DNA from 2 places in the Candidatus Stoquefichus sp. SB1 genome. Region 1 is predicted to be linked to the other one. Evidence: a T-box and tRNA genes for the amino acid it is inferred to sense, from the RefSeq annotation. Region 1 holds a T-box; the other holds one or more tRNA genes.

Region 1 (8,870 bases):
GGAAATGTTGGGACAATTTTACGTTCAGCATTAGCTTTTGGATATGACCAAATCATTATGTCACTAGATTGTGTGGATTTATATAATGATAAAGTGATACGGGCAACTCAAGGAGCCCTTTTTCAGATGAATGTTTGCATAATGGATTTGAAAGATGCTATTGAATGTCTGAAGAAACAAAATGTTTTGGTTTATGGAACATGTTTGTTGAATGCGAAAAGCATTGATACATATTCAAATGAAAAAAAGATGGCTTTTGTAATGGGAAATGAAGGACAAGGAGTTTCTCAGAATATTTTAGATTTATGTGATCAGCTTGTTTATATTCCTATTCAATCAGTTGAGTCATTAAATGTGGGTGTAGCAGCAGCTATTACTATGTATCATTTTAGAAATGAATAGTCAAAGGAGATAGCAATCATGAGTGTTGATATAACGATTTATCAAAAGGGAATTTTTAAAAAGAAATTAAAGCTTCAAGATATTTTAATGGAGCAATTTGGCTATGGACGATACGATCAAAATTATGTTCTTGTTCCTGATGAAAGAAGTGAAAATGAAATCATTATTTATCATCCAGATCATATAGCAAGAGGAATAAGCGTTGTTTGGCATGAAGAGGAAACTTCGCAGGTGAGTTTACATATGCTTTTGCCAACGACAAATGAAGAAATTGATGATTTATATTGTTTGATTCAACATCTTTGTCGATTATGGAAAGCATCTACATTTGTACAGGATGGGACTGAAAGAAAACTGTCAGATATTGAAAAATTGAAATCAGAGATAAAAGAATTTAATTATGAAACTTTAAAAAGCTTTTTAACTGAACATGAAAATGGAAATTTCTTTTGTACTATGTGGCCTTACTATTTCCGCTCTCAAGACGTTCACTATTGGCTTGAAGATAAATCTTTAAAGGCTTTTGCTAAGGATTTGCATCAGAATCAGCAACGTGATTTGTATTATGCAAATGCCCATATGTATCAGGATCCTCAAAAGAATATTTTAGGTGTTTATACAGTCACTGCAACTGTGGATACAGTGTTTCCATTAAAACCAATGGTTCCCATGTCTTGTATTAATTTTCAGACAGGAGAAAGTATTGAAGCTGATCGTTATGTGGTTGCATTGGTTTCTATTCAAAACAATAAAATGTTAGGAGATATTCCATTTGATGACTTTATTCATGAAATTTCTCATCATGAACTTCATGAGTTTGATAGTGAACATATTTTCTTTGAAGCTTTAAGTGAAGAAGAAATAGAGTCAATTTATTTAAAATATCATGCGGATTCTTCACTGTTATAAAAAAGACTTGTTTTTATGCTGATTTTTGGCTATAATATGAAAAGTAAACACGATGAAGAGGACAAGTAGATAAAGAATTTGTAAAAGAGAGGAAAACAAAAGCTGAAAGTTTTCTTGCAATGCATTTATTGAATTCACCTTGGAGTGCGACTAATCATCGCCGTCAACACAACGTTACTGTGAATGAAGTGCATAACAATGACTTGTTATGAATTAGGATGGTACCGCGATTATAATCGTTCCTAGATGGAACGATTTTTTATTTTGAAGGAGGATATTATGGACGAACTATTAAAGATTCAAGAAGAAGCACTTGGAAAAATCAATGATTGTCAATCTTTAAAAGATTTAAATGATTTAAGAGTCTTCTATTTAGGAAAAAAGGGACCAATGCAAGCTGCTATGAAGTCAATGAAAGATATGACAAAAGAAGAAAGAGCAGCGTTTGGACAAGTTTCTAATAAAGTGAAACAAGATTTGACTGCTGCTATTGAAGAGAAAAAACAGGTTTTAGAAGAAGCTGAAATGAATGAAAAATTAAAACATGAAAGAATAGATATTACATTACCAAGTTATGCTTTACCACTTGGCAGTGTTCATCCTTTATCAATGGTGAGAGAAGAATTAGAAGACTTATTTATTGGAATGGGTTATTCTGTTGCTGAAGGTCCAGAAGTAGAAAGTGATCATTTTAATTTTGAGTTAATGAATTTACCAAAAGGACATCCAGCAAGAGATATGCAGGATACATTATATATTGATGAAAATACTTTAATGAGGACACATACATCTCCTGTTCAGGCCCGTACGATGTTAGAGGCGAATGGTCAAGGTCCAATTAAGATTATTTGTCCAGGTAAGACTTATCGTAGAGATGATGATGATGCAACGCATTCTCATCAATTTAGTCAATGTGAAGGGTTGGTTATTGATAAAAATATTACGATGGCTGATTTAAAAGGAACATTGGAATTGTTTGCAAAAAAGATGTTTGGAGAAAAACGAGAAATTCGTTTAAGACCTTCTTATTTCCCATTTACAGAACCAAGTGTAGAAGTTGATATTTCTTGTCACAATTGTGAAGGGAAAGGGTGCCCAATGTGTAAATATACAGGTTGGATTGAAATCTTAGGAGCTGGAATGGTTAATCCTAAAGTTCTAGAGATGTGTGGTTTTGATCCAGAAGTTTATCAAGGTTTTGCTTTTGGGATAGGATTAGAACGTGTTGCAATGTTAAAATATGGTATTGATAATATTAGAAATTTCTATAGTGGTGATTTAAGATTCTTAAATCAGTTTACAAGAAAGGATTAGTGTATGGAAGCAAGTTTAAAATTATTAAATCAATATGTAAAAGTTGATGATTTTTCAGCAGATGAAGTGGCTGCAAAGTTAACATCAATTGGACATGAAGTTGAAGGAATGCATGTTTTTGCAAGAGGTGATAAGCTTGTTGTTGGTTATGTTCAAACAAAAACAGCACACCCAGATTCTGATCATTTGAATGTTTGTCAAGTGGAAGTGAAACCTGGTCAAGTTACACAAATCGTTTGTGGGGCTCCTAATGTGGAAGCAGGTCAAAAGGTTATTGTGGCATTGCCTGGATGCGATTTGGGAGAAGGTTTTAAAATTAAGGAAAGTCAAGTGCGCGGAGTTGATTCTAATGGAATGATTTGTTCTATTGCTGAGTTAGGAATCGAACAGCGTCTTTTAAAAGAAGAGGATAAAGCTGGCATTCATGTTTTGGATGATGATGCACCAATTGGTGAAGATGCTTTAAAATACATGGGATATGATGATACAATCTTAGAAATTGGTTTAACACCTAATCGTTCTGACTGTATGGCTATGATTTCATTGGCATATGAAGTAGGGGCTTTATTAAATCGTGAAGTGAAATTACCTGAAATTGTTTTGATGGATGAATTAGAAAGCAAGATTCAAGTGAGTGTTGAAACTGATCTGTGTCCTTTCTTTGGGGCAAAGTTGGTTAAAGGTGTAAAGACCAAAGAATCACCTGAATGGTTAAGAACAGCATTATTAGCAAGTGGTGTGAAACCTATTAATAATATTGTTGATATATCTAACTTTGTTATGATTGAAACTGGACAGCCAATTCATATGTATGATTATGATAAATTAAAAACAAAAGGTTTTGTGATTAAAACTGGATTTCATCAAAAAGCCACATTATTGGATGAACAGGAATATGATATTTTACCTGAAGATATTATTGTCTCAACTGATGATGGAATTGGTTGCGTGGCTGGTGTCATGGGAGCCAATGATACGAAGATTGATGAGAATACAGTTAATATTGTGATTGAGGCTGCCACTTTTGATGGACCTACATTGAGAAATACAGCACGTCGTATGAATTTATTAACTGATGCATCTCAACATTATATTAAAGGGGCTATTGATACAGCCAATACAGAGCGTGTTTTAAATCGTTGTGCATCTTTATTGAAAGATTTAGCTGATGCTAAGGAAATCTATAAGAGTGTGACAACACCTTATACACCACAAGAGAAAGTCATTTCATTAACAACTTCAAGAGTTAATGGTTTACTTGGAACATCAATTAGTACTGAAACAATTGCTGATATTTTTACAAGATTACATTTTACGTATCAGTTAGAAGGAGAAAACTTCCGTGTGAGTGTACCAACATATCGTAACGATATGACAATGGATGCTGATTTAATTGAAGAAGTTGCCAGAATGTATGGATATGATTATATTCCTAGTACTCTTCCATATATGGAAATGACAAAAGGGGCATTGAATCCAGTTCAAGATAAGACAAAATATATTAGACATTTATTAGCTGATTTAGGATTACATGAAGTTGTCACATATACTTTAACATCACCTCATTTTGTTAATGATTTTAATTTATTCCATTCATCTGATACTATTGAATTAATGATGCCTTTGGGTGAAGAAAGAAGTGTTACAAGAAAATCTGTCATTCCTTCATTGTTGCAGGCTATTAATTATAATAATTCACATGCCCATAAAGATGTTTGTATTTATGAACTATCAAATACATATTCAAAAGATACAGAAATTCAGACTTTAACTATTGCTTGCTCAGGTATGTATCAAAATGTATCTTGGTTACAAGTGAACCAAAAAGCTGATTTCTATTTGGTTAAAGGATTTGTTGAAACAATCTTTAAGAAATTGTGTATTGAGGAATCTAGATATGTCTTAGAACGTGTTGAAGAAGATAATTCTTATTTCCATCCAGGAAGAAGCGGCTATATTAAAATGGGTAAAGAAATCGTTGGGGTCATAGGAGAAATTCATCCACGTATGGCGAAAAAATATGATGTAAAAGATACATTTGTCGCTGAATTAAATCTATCAGTATTATTGAATTTAAAAACAAGAGCACTCAAATTTACACCGATTCCACAATATCCATCAGTGACAAGAGATATTGCTTTGGTAATGGATGAAGATATTCCAACATATGATGTTGTACGTTCTATTCAAAAGGCAAGTAAACGATTGATTTCTAAAACAGAAATTTTTGATGTTTATGTTGGTGAACATATTGAGGAAGGGAAAAAGTCAGTTGCAATTGCTTTAACATTCCAAGATAATACTAAGACTTTAGATGATGAAACAATTAATGGTGTTATGGAAAATATTCTTGCAGTTGTGGCAAAAGAATATAATGCTCATTTACGTGCATAATAAAAGGGACATTGTCCCTTTTTGAATATAAGAGGAAGAGGATTAAGAAATGAGGAAAATAAGCAAGAGAGGCTATTTAACGATGGCTAGTATTGTTGTTTTGGTAGGATTGATTTATTGTTATTATCAAAGAAGTCATATGAATATTATTCATAATGGAAAAATTGATTTAGAAGTTGGTGAAAGTTTAACATTTGAAGCTGTTGAGTACTTAGATTTGTTATTTTATCTCCCTTTTGAAAAGAATCAGATTTCAAAAGAGGCAAAAGTTCATTTTGAAAATATGGAATATTTAAATGAAGAAAAACAATCTCCCGCTATTGGTCAATATCAGGCATCTGTTGTTTACCGTGATAAGACATATCCTTTTGTGTTAAATGTTCAAGACACACAAGCACCTGTTATAACATGTGAAAAGGAAATTGCTTATCAAGATATGACATTTGAGGTCAATAAATGGATTCAAGTCACTGATAATTCGCAGGAGTCATGTCAGGTGAAGATCATTCGTTCTGATGTGGATACACAAAAAATAGGAAAATATACAATTGAGGTTGAAGCCATAGATTCATCTCAAAATAAAGCCCATGAAATTTTAGAAGTTCAAGTGGTTGATAAAACAGCGCCAGATATTACTTATTCAAATGAACTTGTCCTTTTAGGGGAAACCTTTGATCCATTGAAAAATGTGAAAGCCATTGATAATTTAGATGGTGATTGTACATCCTTATTGAAAGTGAATGGAAATGTTAATACTCAAAAAGCTGGGATTTATCCATTGACTTATGAAGTGGTAGATCAGACAGGAAATAAAGCAGAAGTTGAGCGACGAGTTGTTGTTGCAAATAAAGAGCATAAAATAAATGGGATTCCAATGATTTTACAAAATCCTGGTTATTATAATGGATGTGAATCAGCATCATCTACAATGCTCCTTCAATATCATGGCTTTGATATTTCAATGAAATCAATGGTGAATCAAGTTCCAACAATTGCTTTAGAAAATAAGAATGGTAGACTTTATGGTGCTGATCCACAAGTTGCTTTTACTGGAAGTATGAGTAGAGAAGGATATGGTATCTATTGTCAGCCAATGGTTAGTGTGATAGAAAAAATTGTAAAAAAACAAAATGGTCAGCAAAAAGTTGTTAACTTAACAGGTTCTTCAGTTGATGAGTTACTTGCTTATGTTGCAATGGATTGTCCTGTTCAAGTTTGGGCAACTGCTAGTATGACTGATGCTAAATATTCATCAATAAAAAAGTGGTATGTGAAAACATTGGATGGAGAATATACAGACAAAGTTATTTCTTTTCCAATAGCTGAACATTCATTATTATTGGTTGGTTATAATGAAAACTATGTTTTCATGCATGATCCATTACAGGGAGTCAGACAATATTCTCGTAAAGCTTTTGAAAAAGCTTATCAGAGTATGGGAAGTCAAGCTTTAACAATAATAAAATAAGATTGCACAGTTGCAATCTTTTTTTACTCAACATTTACAAAATCTTTCATTTTGATTCGCTTATAAACTTGAAAAGCAGTTGATGATATTAATATGGCAAGGGCAATGGAGATACCAATGCCTAAAGTTGATAGAAAACTTTCCATGAATAGATCATTTAATCCTTGAACAGCATAAAGCATAGTGTAATAAATGCCACTTCCAGGAACGAGTGGGAAACAACCGACAATAATAAAAATTGTTGCAGGTGCCTTATAAATACGAGCCATCATTTCAGCGAGCAGAGAAACACAAAGCATAGCAATAAAGCTTTGTAAAAATGTATTATGCAAAAATTGAGTTGCTAAATAAATAACCCATCCTAAAGTTCCAATCAAAGAGCCAATAAAAGCAAATTTGATATTTTTATGAATTCTAAAAATAAATGTAAAACCTAAACAACCTACAAATGCTGATAAGCATTGAATGAATTCTTGCATACTATGCTCCTTTCAGTAACATCATCATAATACCAACACCAATGGCGATACTTGCTGCAATTAAGATAGCTTCAATCATACGGGAAAGTCCTGATACAAAATCACCACCAATAATATCTCTCAAACTATTTGTGATCGCAATTCCAGGCACCAATAACATTAATGTTCCTGTTATAACAGATTGTTGGTCAGCTATTAAATTCATTTTCAAAGCAATAATGGCAATCGTTGATAAGACCATGCTAGAGAGAATTGTTCGAACAATTCCATTCATATTTAACATTTCCATTAAGTAAATGAAAAAGTATAAAACAAAGCCAATAAATGCTGACACAATCATTTCATTAAAGCCACCACCAAAGAAAAGACAAAACATAGCAGCAGAAACAATATAACCAATTAAAATCAATTGAAAATTAAGCTTTTGAGATTTGATTTCATTAATCTTTTGACGAATATCAGAAGCATCTAACTCCTGATTGCTGATTTTACGGACTAAATTATTTAATTCATAGAGATGATCTAAATGCGTTCGATTGGTACGAGAGCGTTTAGATGAGTGGTAGGGAGTCCCATCATGTAGTGTCAGTGATAATGTAAAATAGGTTGGAATAGCAAAAACTTCGACATTTTGAAAACCTAATCCTTCACACATACGTTGTAAAGATTCTTCAACACGGTATATTTCTGCACCATGTTTTAATAATAAATAACCTATCTCATTAATCAGTTCTAAAGTTTCTATATCGTTCATGCTTACACCTCACAATACTCATTTATACCATAAAATAAGAGGTCTGCCTAGCCCTCTTTGTAAGAAAATGAAATTCTAAAATGATTCGCCTTTTTGAATATAAGGAATGTGTGAATATTCTTTTTTTATAAAATTTTCTTGATCATGACTTAGCAAAGATAACAGTTTTGTTGCTTTGACTTCTATATCTAAAGCAGGATGCTGATAGCGTGAAATATTGGTGACGATTGTATAAGGGCAGTTCTTTTTGATGAGCGATAAATATTGACGACCTTGGTTATTCATTGCCAAAACTCTAAGATAGTCAATAGACATAGCTTCTTGAATACTTTTTTTGGTATTATTCATGAGTATATGAATCAGCATTCGTTGAATTCTTGGTTTAGTATAGCGCTTAGATAATAAGGCATCAAGGAACTCAGACATAGAATGACATTTTTGGATTTGTGCTATTAAAACATTTTCTAAACCTTCATCAACAAGATGAATATGTTGTAAATCTTTTTTACTGATAGTCAGTAAACGATATTGCAAATATGGATAAAAATCATCAAGATGGTAATGTTCATATTGGTAAAGTTCAGGATGGGGTAAAGAATTCTGAAAATCAAACTGCTGATAAATGGCTTGACGAATAGCTGTTGCACTGGCAATTTCACCTAGATTGTGACTATGGTAATCATTTGTACGTGGAAAGCAATGAGGAATAATAGGATAATGATGAGCGATAATTTCTTTGACATAACTTAAACCCAAAAGATCATTAGGTGTTTTGACTTCCATACCCATGATTTGTTTAAGGGACTGATTACAGGCATCAGGATAGCGCATGCCTTCTTTCATTGCTTTTTTAACAAGGTTATCATATTGAGTCTGATTGTCAAAGATAGCCTTAGCAATATCAATAAATGTTTCAATACGCCCATCTTCGCTTCCAAAACAGATATCAGTGACACCAATCGCATGTAATAAATCAATCGCTCCTCTAGCAAAATAATCAGCACTCTGACATGCATATACAAATGGTAATTCAATTACTAAATCAACGCCAAATTCGATAGCTAAATGACTACGTGTCCATTTATCAATAATAGCTGGTTCTCCTCTTTGAACAAAAGAAGAAGACATAACAGCAATTGTATAATCACAT
Region 2 (8,870 bases), on a different contig from region 1:
TAATGTATCTGCAAGGAAAAAGAAAATATAGGTAAAAAGACTTCCCAGCAATATCGTTAATAATAAATAAATCACCAATAACAAGGATATTCCTATAGCACTTCTTTTCACATGAAAATGATTTTCTAAAATATCAATTAAAGGCTTCATCACATAATAACATAATAAAGCCAACAAAAAAGGCAACAAAACACCAAATAAATATTTTAATATTAGACAATACCCTAAAATCAATAAAGCAATAATGAATCCTTTTTTCTTTCCCATGATAATCACCTCTATATTATATGTACAAGAAAATAAAAAAGCCCACTTGGGCTTAATTATTCACATGTTGATGAGGAACTATTGAAGAATCATCAATGGCTTTAAATGTATATCCTTTTTTCTGATAATATTCAATAATCTTAGGTAAAGTATCAACTGTATTTTGTTTTCCATTAGCATCATGCATTAAAATCATGATTTTTTTAGCTGAAGAAGATGTTGCACGTTTATACATTTCAGACTGACTCATTTTCGCATAACCATCACCATTTTCAGCATTCCAATCATAATAGATATAGCCTTTTTCTTCCACCATCTTGGTTAATTTGCTCATAATCCCCTTGGTATATTTTTTAGAAACAGCATTTGAACTTCCACCTGGGAAACGAATATATTTAGGTACAAAACCAATATAGTCTTTGGCTAATTGTCCGACTTTTTCTAAATCCTTGAAGTAGGCATCAACAGAAGCATAGACTTTTGAATAACTATGACTATATGTATGTAAACCTATTGTATGACCTTTATCATGCGCAATTGAAATATATTTACGATAAGCACTATTCATTCCTGTAATAAAGAAAGTTGCTTTGCAATGATAACGATCTAAAATATCAAGAACTTGAGGTGTATAATGTGATGGTCCATCATCAAAAGTCAAGTAAACCACTTTTTCATCTTCACCAGTTTTATCAATAACCTGAATAATAATTGTTTTTTCTGACTGATTTCCTGAAGCATCAGCAGCTAAATATTTCACTTGATAACTTCCTTGCTTTTGAACATCAAACTGCCCCGCTTCAACTGTTAGTGTCGGTTTATCATCTAAATCATCTTTTATAGAAACTAAAGACTTTAAATCAATTGTACTGCCTACAATAACACTTGCATTTCCAGCAATAATAACAGGCGCCTTTTTATCTTCAACAACTTTAACTTTGACTTTTTGTGTTGCTGAATTTTTATACTCATCACTAACAATCACTTCTACTTCCTGTTCACCAATCTGATTAAAATTATATTTTTTAGCAAAGTTGACTGTTGTCTGACTCGCATCTTTAATATTTTTCACAAGTTTTGAAGGATCAATTGTTTGATGAAGTGCAACCGACTGTGTTTGAACTTCAAATTCAGGTGCTGTCGTATCTACAACTTTCACTTTCAGTTTGACTTCTTCATCCTGATATTTATAAATCACCTGATATTCGCCAATTTTTTTCACATTCACTGCAGAACTATCTATTTTTACATCATGAATGTCTCCACCCTTCACATCTTTTAAAAACTTTGAAAAATCAACAACAGAATTGATTTCAATTTCACGATCTGATACAAAATGTAATGAAGAAGCTGTCAAATACATATAAAGCCCGACAATCACTACCCCCGCTAACACTAAACAACCTATATCACGCAAAAGCGTCTTTCTTTTTAAATTCATACCTATCCCTTTCTCATTTATTTTACTTTTTCGACAAATTCTACAATAATCCGATATCCAAAATATGGTATAACAGATAGAGGTGATTAAAATGTATATTTATAATCCAAATGAAGAGACAAGTTTCTCTCAACATATTTTGGACCCAGACCAAACATATCATACTTCCCATCATCAAGAAAAATTATATTCATTTTTTAAAACACTTGATAAACCTAAACATATTAAACAAATTATTGGTATTTATATGGAGTTTTATGTTGAGCCTTATTTATTTGAAAAAAATCCTTATTTTTATTACAAATTATCTCCTAAAATTTTAGAGCAAATTATACATCGTTTAGACATTGGTCATGCTAATCTTTATATTCAAGATTCCCAAAAATTCTTTTTGGTGATGTTTGACATTCATGAAGAAGATCTGACAAAAATTCTTATCCAATTTCATCATTATCTGATAGAACATTCCTTTATTTATCATCAGCATCAATGTACTATTCAAATGAAATGTGGTGTCTATTTTTCCCATATTGGTATTCATCCCTACCATTTTTATACAGCCACCAAAGAACAATTTGAGTCTGCTTTTTATCATGACAATGTTATTATTTCAATGAAGCATTTATCGCTGTGATGATAAACGACGTTCATGATATTGATACAACTTATGAATCAATTTTTTAAACATACCAATAACAAATACTGAACTGATACAAATAGGTATAATCCAAAGTAATTCCCAATGCCCGATCAGTGGATAAATCCCAAAGAAATGAGGCATAAAGAATAAAATCAGATAAAAAAGAGCAGTCAATATAGATGCTATCATAATGCGCATATGATTTAATGGCATACAAACGATAAAGACAACAAGAAAACTTATAAAACCAGCAACTAAGAAATAAAATGTTGAATACATTTTCATATCAAAATGCAGCCATTGTCCTATCAAAGCAATCAATAACATATAAACAATCATTGTCACTGCACAAGGTACAGCCGTTGAAATAACATGACGCAAGAAGCCTTGAGCAGATAATGATGAAGAACGTTCAATTGTGATTAGAAAACTAGGAATACCAATAGCTAAACCACTAATAAGACTTAATTGAAGTGGTGTAAATGGATAACTGATTCGTAGCATGGCAAAAATCAGACATAATACTGTTGAATAAATTGTTTTTGTAAGATATAAAGAACTGACTCTTTCAATATCAGCAATAATGGCTCTTCCTTCATTCACAATTGCTTTCATTGATGCAAAATTAGAATCAAGCAAAACAATATGTGCTGCCTGCTTGGCTGCATCGCTGCCAGCCGCCATTGCAATACCACAATCCGCATCTTTTAATGCAAGTACATCATTGACACCATCGCCAACCATTCCAACGACATGCCCACTTGCCTGAAAAGCCTTAATGATTTGTTGTTTTTGTTCTGGTTTCACACGACCATACACACGATAATGAGCAACTACTTTTTGTAACTCTTCATCATCTGTTGGCAGAGTTGAGGCATCCACATATTTCTCGCCACCTTTTAATCCCGCTAATTGAGTAACTCTTGACACAGTCATTGGGTTATCTCCAGAAAGAATGCATATATTAACAGCGGCATCATCAAAAAAGCGAAGAGTATCTTTGGCTTCTTCTCGTATGCAATCATGAATCACAATCAACGCCATGGCTTTAACACTGCCAATTTGACTTTGTGCTTCATCTAATAAATCTGTTTCACCTAATAAAAGGACACGTAATCCCTGATTAGAATAGTCATTCACTCTATGAAGCAAAGGATCATCTTCTTCTAAAAGATATTCAGGTGCACCTAAAACATAACGTTGTCCATTAGATAGCTGCAAAGCACGCATTTTTCGCTGAGAAGAAAATGGAATTAAAGCCGATATAGACAAATCAATAGGCTCTTTAAAATAGCCTCTTAATGCCTTCTGGGTTGCATTGATATCATCAAAGCCAAAAGCCATAATACCCATAATCTGATGAATAAAATCAGCTGAATAATCATTCAAAGCATCAATTTTTTCAACTTCAAGTTCACCTGTAGTAATTGTTCCCGTTTTATCTAGGCACAAAACATCAACACGTGCTAAAGCTTCAATGGCTTCCATTTCCTGTATCAATGCTTTTCTTTTGGCTAATTTACCTACACCTAAAATAAATGATAAACTCGTCAATAGGACAAGTCCTTCAGGAATCATCCCAATGACACCACCAACAGTCTTAACAATCGCTGTTGCATGATCTTGAGGCGAAGCAGAAAGTTGAGAAACAAAGAGCACCAACCCCACAGGAACAATCACAAAGCTCAATACTTTAATGACTTTCTCAATAGCATCTTTCATTTCTGAGGACGCTTTATTTTTGTGTTTAGCTTTATGAACAAGCTGAGTAGAATAATTATCATTACCCACTCTTAAAACACGCGCATATCCACTTCCGGCAACGACAAAACTTCCAGCCAATAGTTCATCATTTTCTTTCTTTTTTACTGGCTTCGATTCACCAGTCAGCATTGATTCATTGACTTCCATTCCTTGTGATGTCAACATACAGCAATCTGTTCCAATTTGATTACCACTCTCTAAAAAAACAATATCATCAATAACCAAATCTTCAATTGGTATCATCTGTTGTTGATGATCACGTATAACTTTAATCTTTTTAACAGTGACAACTGTCAATTGATCAATAATTTTTTTCACTTTTAGTTCCTGATAAATTCCAATCAAAGAATTCATAATAATAACACCCATAAATGTTAAGTTTGTCCAACGACCAGTTGATAAAATAATCGCTGCTAAAAACACATTTAATAAATTAAAGTATGTTATTGTATGTTCTAAAATAATCTGCTTCTTTGTCTTAGAAATATTATCATGTGATATATTCACTTGACCACGATCAATCCGTTCTTGAACTTGCAAGGAAGTTAAGCCCATTTCATTCATCTTATCCATTATTATCTCACCTACTCACACAATATATCACAGAGTTATGAATATTTTGTGTATATCATTTTCTTTTTTCTTTCATATTGTAACATATATTAAAAATCTTGAATATCTCTTTAAATACAAAAAAACGATATGAAAATTCATATCGTCAATAGTTTTATTGGTGGACCCTGAAGGACTCGAACCTTCGACCGATCGGTTATGAGCCGATAGCTCTAACCAACTGAGCTAAGGGTCCAAATAAAATAAAAAGTGGTATTCACCACTGATTCGCTAAATGGTAGCGGGGAAGGGATTCGAACCCCCGACCCACCGGGTATGAACCGATTGCTCTAGCCAACTGAGCTACCCCGCCATGTAGTGAATCGTTTATAAAAAATAATGGTGGTTCCGGCCGGAATCGAACCAGCGACACGAGGATTTTCAGTCCTCTGCTCTACCGACTGAGCTACGGAACCATAATTGGCGGTCTGGACGGGACTCGAACCCGCGACCTCCGCCGTGACAGGGCGGCATTCTAACCAACTGAACTACCAGACCAATGGTTGCGGGAGAAGGATTTGAACCAACGACCTTCGGGTTATGAGCCCGACGAGCTACCAGACTGCTCCATCCCGCGATATGAAATATATTTTTTTAAAAATGGCGGAGGTTGAGGGATTCGAACCCCCGCGGGACTTTCATCCCCTGTCGGTTTTCAAGACCGATCCCTTCAGCCGGACTTGGGTAAACCTCCGCAATAATGGTGGAGCTTAGCGGGATCGAACCGCTGACCTCCTGCGTGCAAAGCAGGCGCTCTCCCATCTGAGCTAAAGCCCCATTAACTGGTCGGGAAGACAGGATTTGAACCTGCGACCCCCTGGTCCCAAACCAGGTGCACTACCAAGCTGTGCTACTTCCCGAATATTCAATTACAATACTCAATTGGCGCGCTAGGCAGGAATCGAACCCACAACCTCTTGATCCGTAGTCAAGCACTCTATCCAGTTGAGCTACTAGCGCATTTCTTTAACAGCGCCATTCAATATTAACATAAACGCTGTAACTTTGCAACACTTTTTTACATTTTTTTAAAACTTTTTTTAAGAATGGTGCCCAGGGCCGGAGTCGAACCGGCACGGATTTTAAGGTCCGCAGGATTTTAAGTCCTGTGCGTCTACCAATTTCGCCACCTGGGCAACATGATGGAGGTTCCAGCCGGACTCGAACCGACGATGACAGAGTTGCAGTCTGTAGCCTTACCAACTTGGCTATGGAACCAGTTCTTTTCTCTTCTCACGTTGCTCAAATAGTATATAATATTTTGATATTGATTGCAATAGTTTTTTTGCTTTTTTTGGTAATTCTTTTTAATGAATTCAAAAAGAAAAGTTTTAATGAGGGTTTTTCTCATTAAAACTTTTTCATAAAATTTATTGTGCTTTGACTTTTGACCAATAATCACTATAAATTTCTTTTATATTTTGTGGCTGATAAGCAAATACTTCATCATTTTGTGACATTCGAATACCATATGCATTAATACCTTGAAAATCTCCTTCTGATGCTTCTTTAGCGGCAACAGTGTTAGAAGTCAAATAACCAACCTCCAATGTATTATTCAATGCATTCTCATCACTAATCATATAATTTATAAAATTCATAGCCATTTTTAAATCTTCACATTCTCGACTTACAACAAAACCATCAAACCATATGTTTGTTCCTTCATTTGGCATATAAAAGCCCATATCTGGATTTTCCAGCATAACAGCAGCAGCATCCCCAGAATACATAACCGCCATAGCTTTTTCACCACTCTTCATAGCATCAATAGTATCATCACCTGCATATGTTGGGTTCATTGTCTTTCTTTGATCAATTAGCCATTGATAAGCTTCTTTAATTTCTTTTTCATCTGTTGTATTCATAGAATAACCCAAAGCTTTTAATGCTACCATAAAAGAATCTCTTTCAGAATCATACATATAAATATTCCCTTTATACTTTGGATTTCTTAAAACTTCCCATCCAGCATTTAAATCACTTTCAGACACTTGTGTTTTATCATAAACAATTCCAACATTACCATAAAAATATGGAACCCAATATTCATTTGCTTTATCAAAACTCTGATTTAACACTTTACTATCAATACTATCTTTATGAGTAATCATCGACCAATCTATCTTTTGTAAAAGATTTTCTTTGATTAATCTTTCAATCATATATTCAGATGGCACCATAATATCATACTTATTGCCACCTAGTAATTTTGTATACATTGATTCATTGGAATCAAATGTCTCATAAACAACTTTACAGTCATATTCTCTTTGAAACCCATTAATGACATCAGGATCAACATATTCTCCCCAGTTAAAAACACGCAATGTATGCGTATATTGACTTCGTCCACATCCACTCATGAGTGTTGTGACAACAGCCAAACAAAGCATTATTTTAGCGTAACGCTTCATTTACTTTCCCTCCTCTTTTTTTCACAATTAAATATGGGATAAACGTACCTAATAATAATCCTAATAAAATCACAACCAAAACAATTGTTGATAAAGCATAAATACTCGGATTCATACGTTTAGACATATTATAAATCACAATTGAAATATTCTCCACACCATTTCCACTCACAAAATAAGAAATTACAAAATCATCAAATGACATCGTAAAAGCCAATAGTGCTCCTGCCATAATCCCTGATTTAATTTGTGGTAAAATAACCTTAATTAAAGTTTGAAATGGGGTTGCCCCTAAATCCATCGCAGCATCTGTTAAATTATCATCTAACTGCTTCACTTTAGGATATACATTTGTAATCACATAAGGCGTACAAAAAGCAATATGAGCTAATAACATTGTCATATAGCCCTTTTCAATACTAATAAATGAAAAGAAAATCATTAATGAGATAGCTGTAACAATTTCTGGGTTCATAATAGGTAAATTATTCACCTGCAAAATAGCTGTTCTTATTTTTCTTTTTGATTTTGTTAAAGCAATTGCTGTAATAGTCCCTAAAATTGTTGAGATTACAGTTGCTAAAATAGCAATTGTCACAGAGACAACAACGGCATCTAATAACTGTAAATTTCCAAACAATGATTCATACCAGCGGAATGAAAATCCTTTAAAATTAGATAAAGATTTTGCACTATTAAAAGAGAAAAAAGCCATAATCAATAATGGAAAATATAAAAAGGCAAGACATAGACTAATGCATAGAACCTTTACGTATTTTTTTTCTTTTACCATAACGTCGACTTCCTCCTTCTTCATCTTCACTTGAAACATTTGTACGTTTTTCAGCTTTATAAATCAATGCCATCAAAACAATAACAATAGTTGCTAAAACCAATGAAACAGCACTACCAAAATGCCAGTTTCCAACTGTAATAAACTGTTGTTCAATAAAATTACCAATTAATGAATATTGGCCGCCACCTAACATTTTCGGAATAACAAAAGCACTGATAGCTGGCAGGAAAACCATTGTAATACCAGTTAAAACACCACTTAATGATAAACGAAAAGTGACTTTAAAAAATGTTTGAACACGTGAAGCTCCTAAATCCATAGACGCTTCTGTCAATGATTGATCCATATTTGTTAATGATGTATGAATAGGCAAAATCATAAATGGCAAGAAATTATAAACCATCCCTATGACAACCGCAAAATCTGTATACATCATATGAATACGTCCTAGCCCCATAGATTGTAATAAGTTATTAATAATACCATTATTACTTAAAATACTCATCCAGGCATAAGTTCTCATCAAAAGATTAATCCATGTAGGTATCGTAATTAATAAAATTAATAATGTTTGTGTACTTTCTTTACATTTAGCAATCATATACGCAATTGGATAACCAATTAAAAAACAAATCATAGTCGTTAAAATACCTAAAACAAGAGAGCGCATTAAAACAGATAGGAAAATAGGATCCATAAATTTAAAAAAGTTATCTAAGGTAAATTGAAAAGTTGTAATTTCTGTCCCTTTTGATGTAAAAGCATAAAAAGCAATCAACAGCATTGGAACAATTGTTAAAACAAATAGCCAGAAACAATATGGTGAAACGAGTTTTTTATACTGTTTCATTAATATGTCCCCATTTTTTCCATGACATGAATATCTTCAGGCCAAAAATCTAAATTTACCTTTTTACCAACTTCACTCATATC

The links. A T-box is a leader RNA that pairs with one kind of tRNA and senses whether it is charged. The one in region 1 lies ahead of pheS (phenylalanine--tRNA ligase subunit alpha), so its partner is inferred to be a tRNA-Phe.
Region 2: it has a tRNA-Phe gene. The T-box ahead of pheS (phenylalanine--tRNA ligase subunit alpha) is inferred to sense a tRNA for this amino acid. The anticodon was not compared.

The regions. Positions count from the first base shown of each region.
Region 1 is NZ_LN852694.1:565,177-574,046, forward strand. Features, by position in the region: gene BN1865_RS06555 (TrmH family RNA methyltransferase) at 1-402, shown strand, start outside; gene BN1865_RS06560 (DUF4299 family protein) at 421-1,311, shown strand; T-box leader at 1,355-1,558, shown strand; gene pheS (phenylalanine--tRNA ligase subunit alpha) at 1,591-2,625, shown strand; gene pheT (phenylalanine--tRNA ligase subunit beta) at 2,629-5,019, shown strand; gene BN1865_RS06575 (immunoglobulin-like domain-containing protein) at 5,069-6,487, shown strand; gene BN1865_RS06580 (threonine/serine exporter family protein) at 6,511-6,966, opposite strand; gene BN1865_RS06585 (threonine/serine exporter family protein) at 6,968-7,720, opposite strand; gene BN1865_RS06590 (nucleotidyltransferase) at 7,796-8,870, opposite strand, start outside.
Region 2 is NZ_LN852693.1:9,977-18,846, reverse strand. Features, by position in the region: gene BN1865_RS01280 (AI-2E family transporter) at 1-267, opposite strand, end outside; gene BN1865_RS01275 (polysaccharide deacetylase family protein) at 320-1,708, opposite strand; gene BN1865_RS01270 (hypothetical protein) at 1,800-2,342, shown strand; gene BN1865_RS01265 (HAD-IC family P-type ATPase) at 2,331-4,685, opposite strand; tRNA gene BN1865_RS01260 (tRNA-Ile) at 4,844-4,920, opposite strand; tRNA gene BN1865_RS01255 (tRNA-Met) at 4,961-5,037, opposite strand; tRNA gene BN1865_RS01250 (tRNA-Phe) at 5,065-5,140, opposite strand; tRNA gene BN1865_RS01245 (tRNA-Asp) at 5,146-5,222, opposite strand; tRNA gene BN1865_RS01240 (tRNA-Met) at 5,225-5,301, opposite strand; tRNA gene BN1865_RS01235 (tRNA-Ser) at 5,326-5,418, opposite strand; tRNA gene BN1865_RS01230 (tRNA-Ala) at 5,426-5,501, opposite strand; tRNA gene BN1865_RS01225 (tRNA-Pro) at 5,508-5,584, opposite strand; tRNA gene BN1865_RS01220 (tRNA-Arg) at 5,608-5,684, opposite strand; tRNA gene BN1865_RS01215 (tRNA-Leu) at 5,772-5,860, opposite strand; tRNA gene BN1865_RS01210 (tRNA-Cys) at 5,868-5,942, opposite strand; gene BN1865_RS18675 (ABC transporter substrate-binding protein) at 6,095-7,141, opposite strand; gene BN1865_RS18670 (ABC transporter permease) at 7,125-7,934, opposite strand; gene BN1865_RS01195 (ABC transporter permease) at 7,894-8,787, opposite strand; gene potA (spermidine/putrescine ABC transporter ATP-binding protein) at 8,787-8,870, opposite strand, start outside.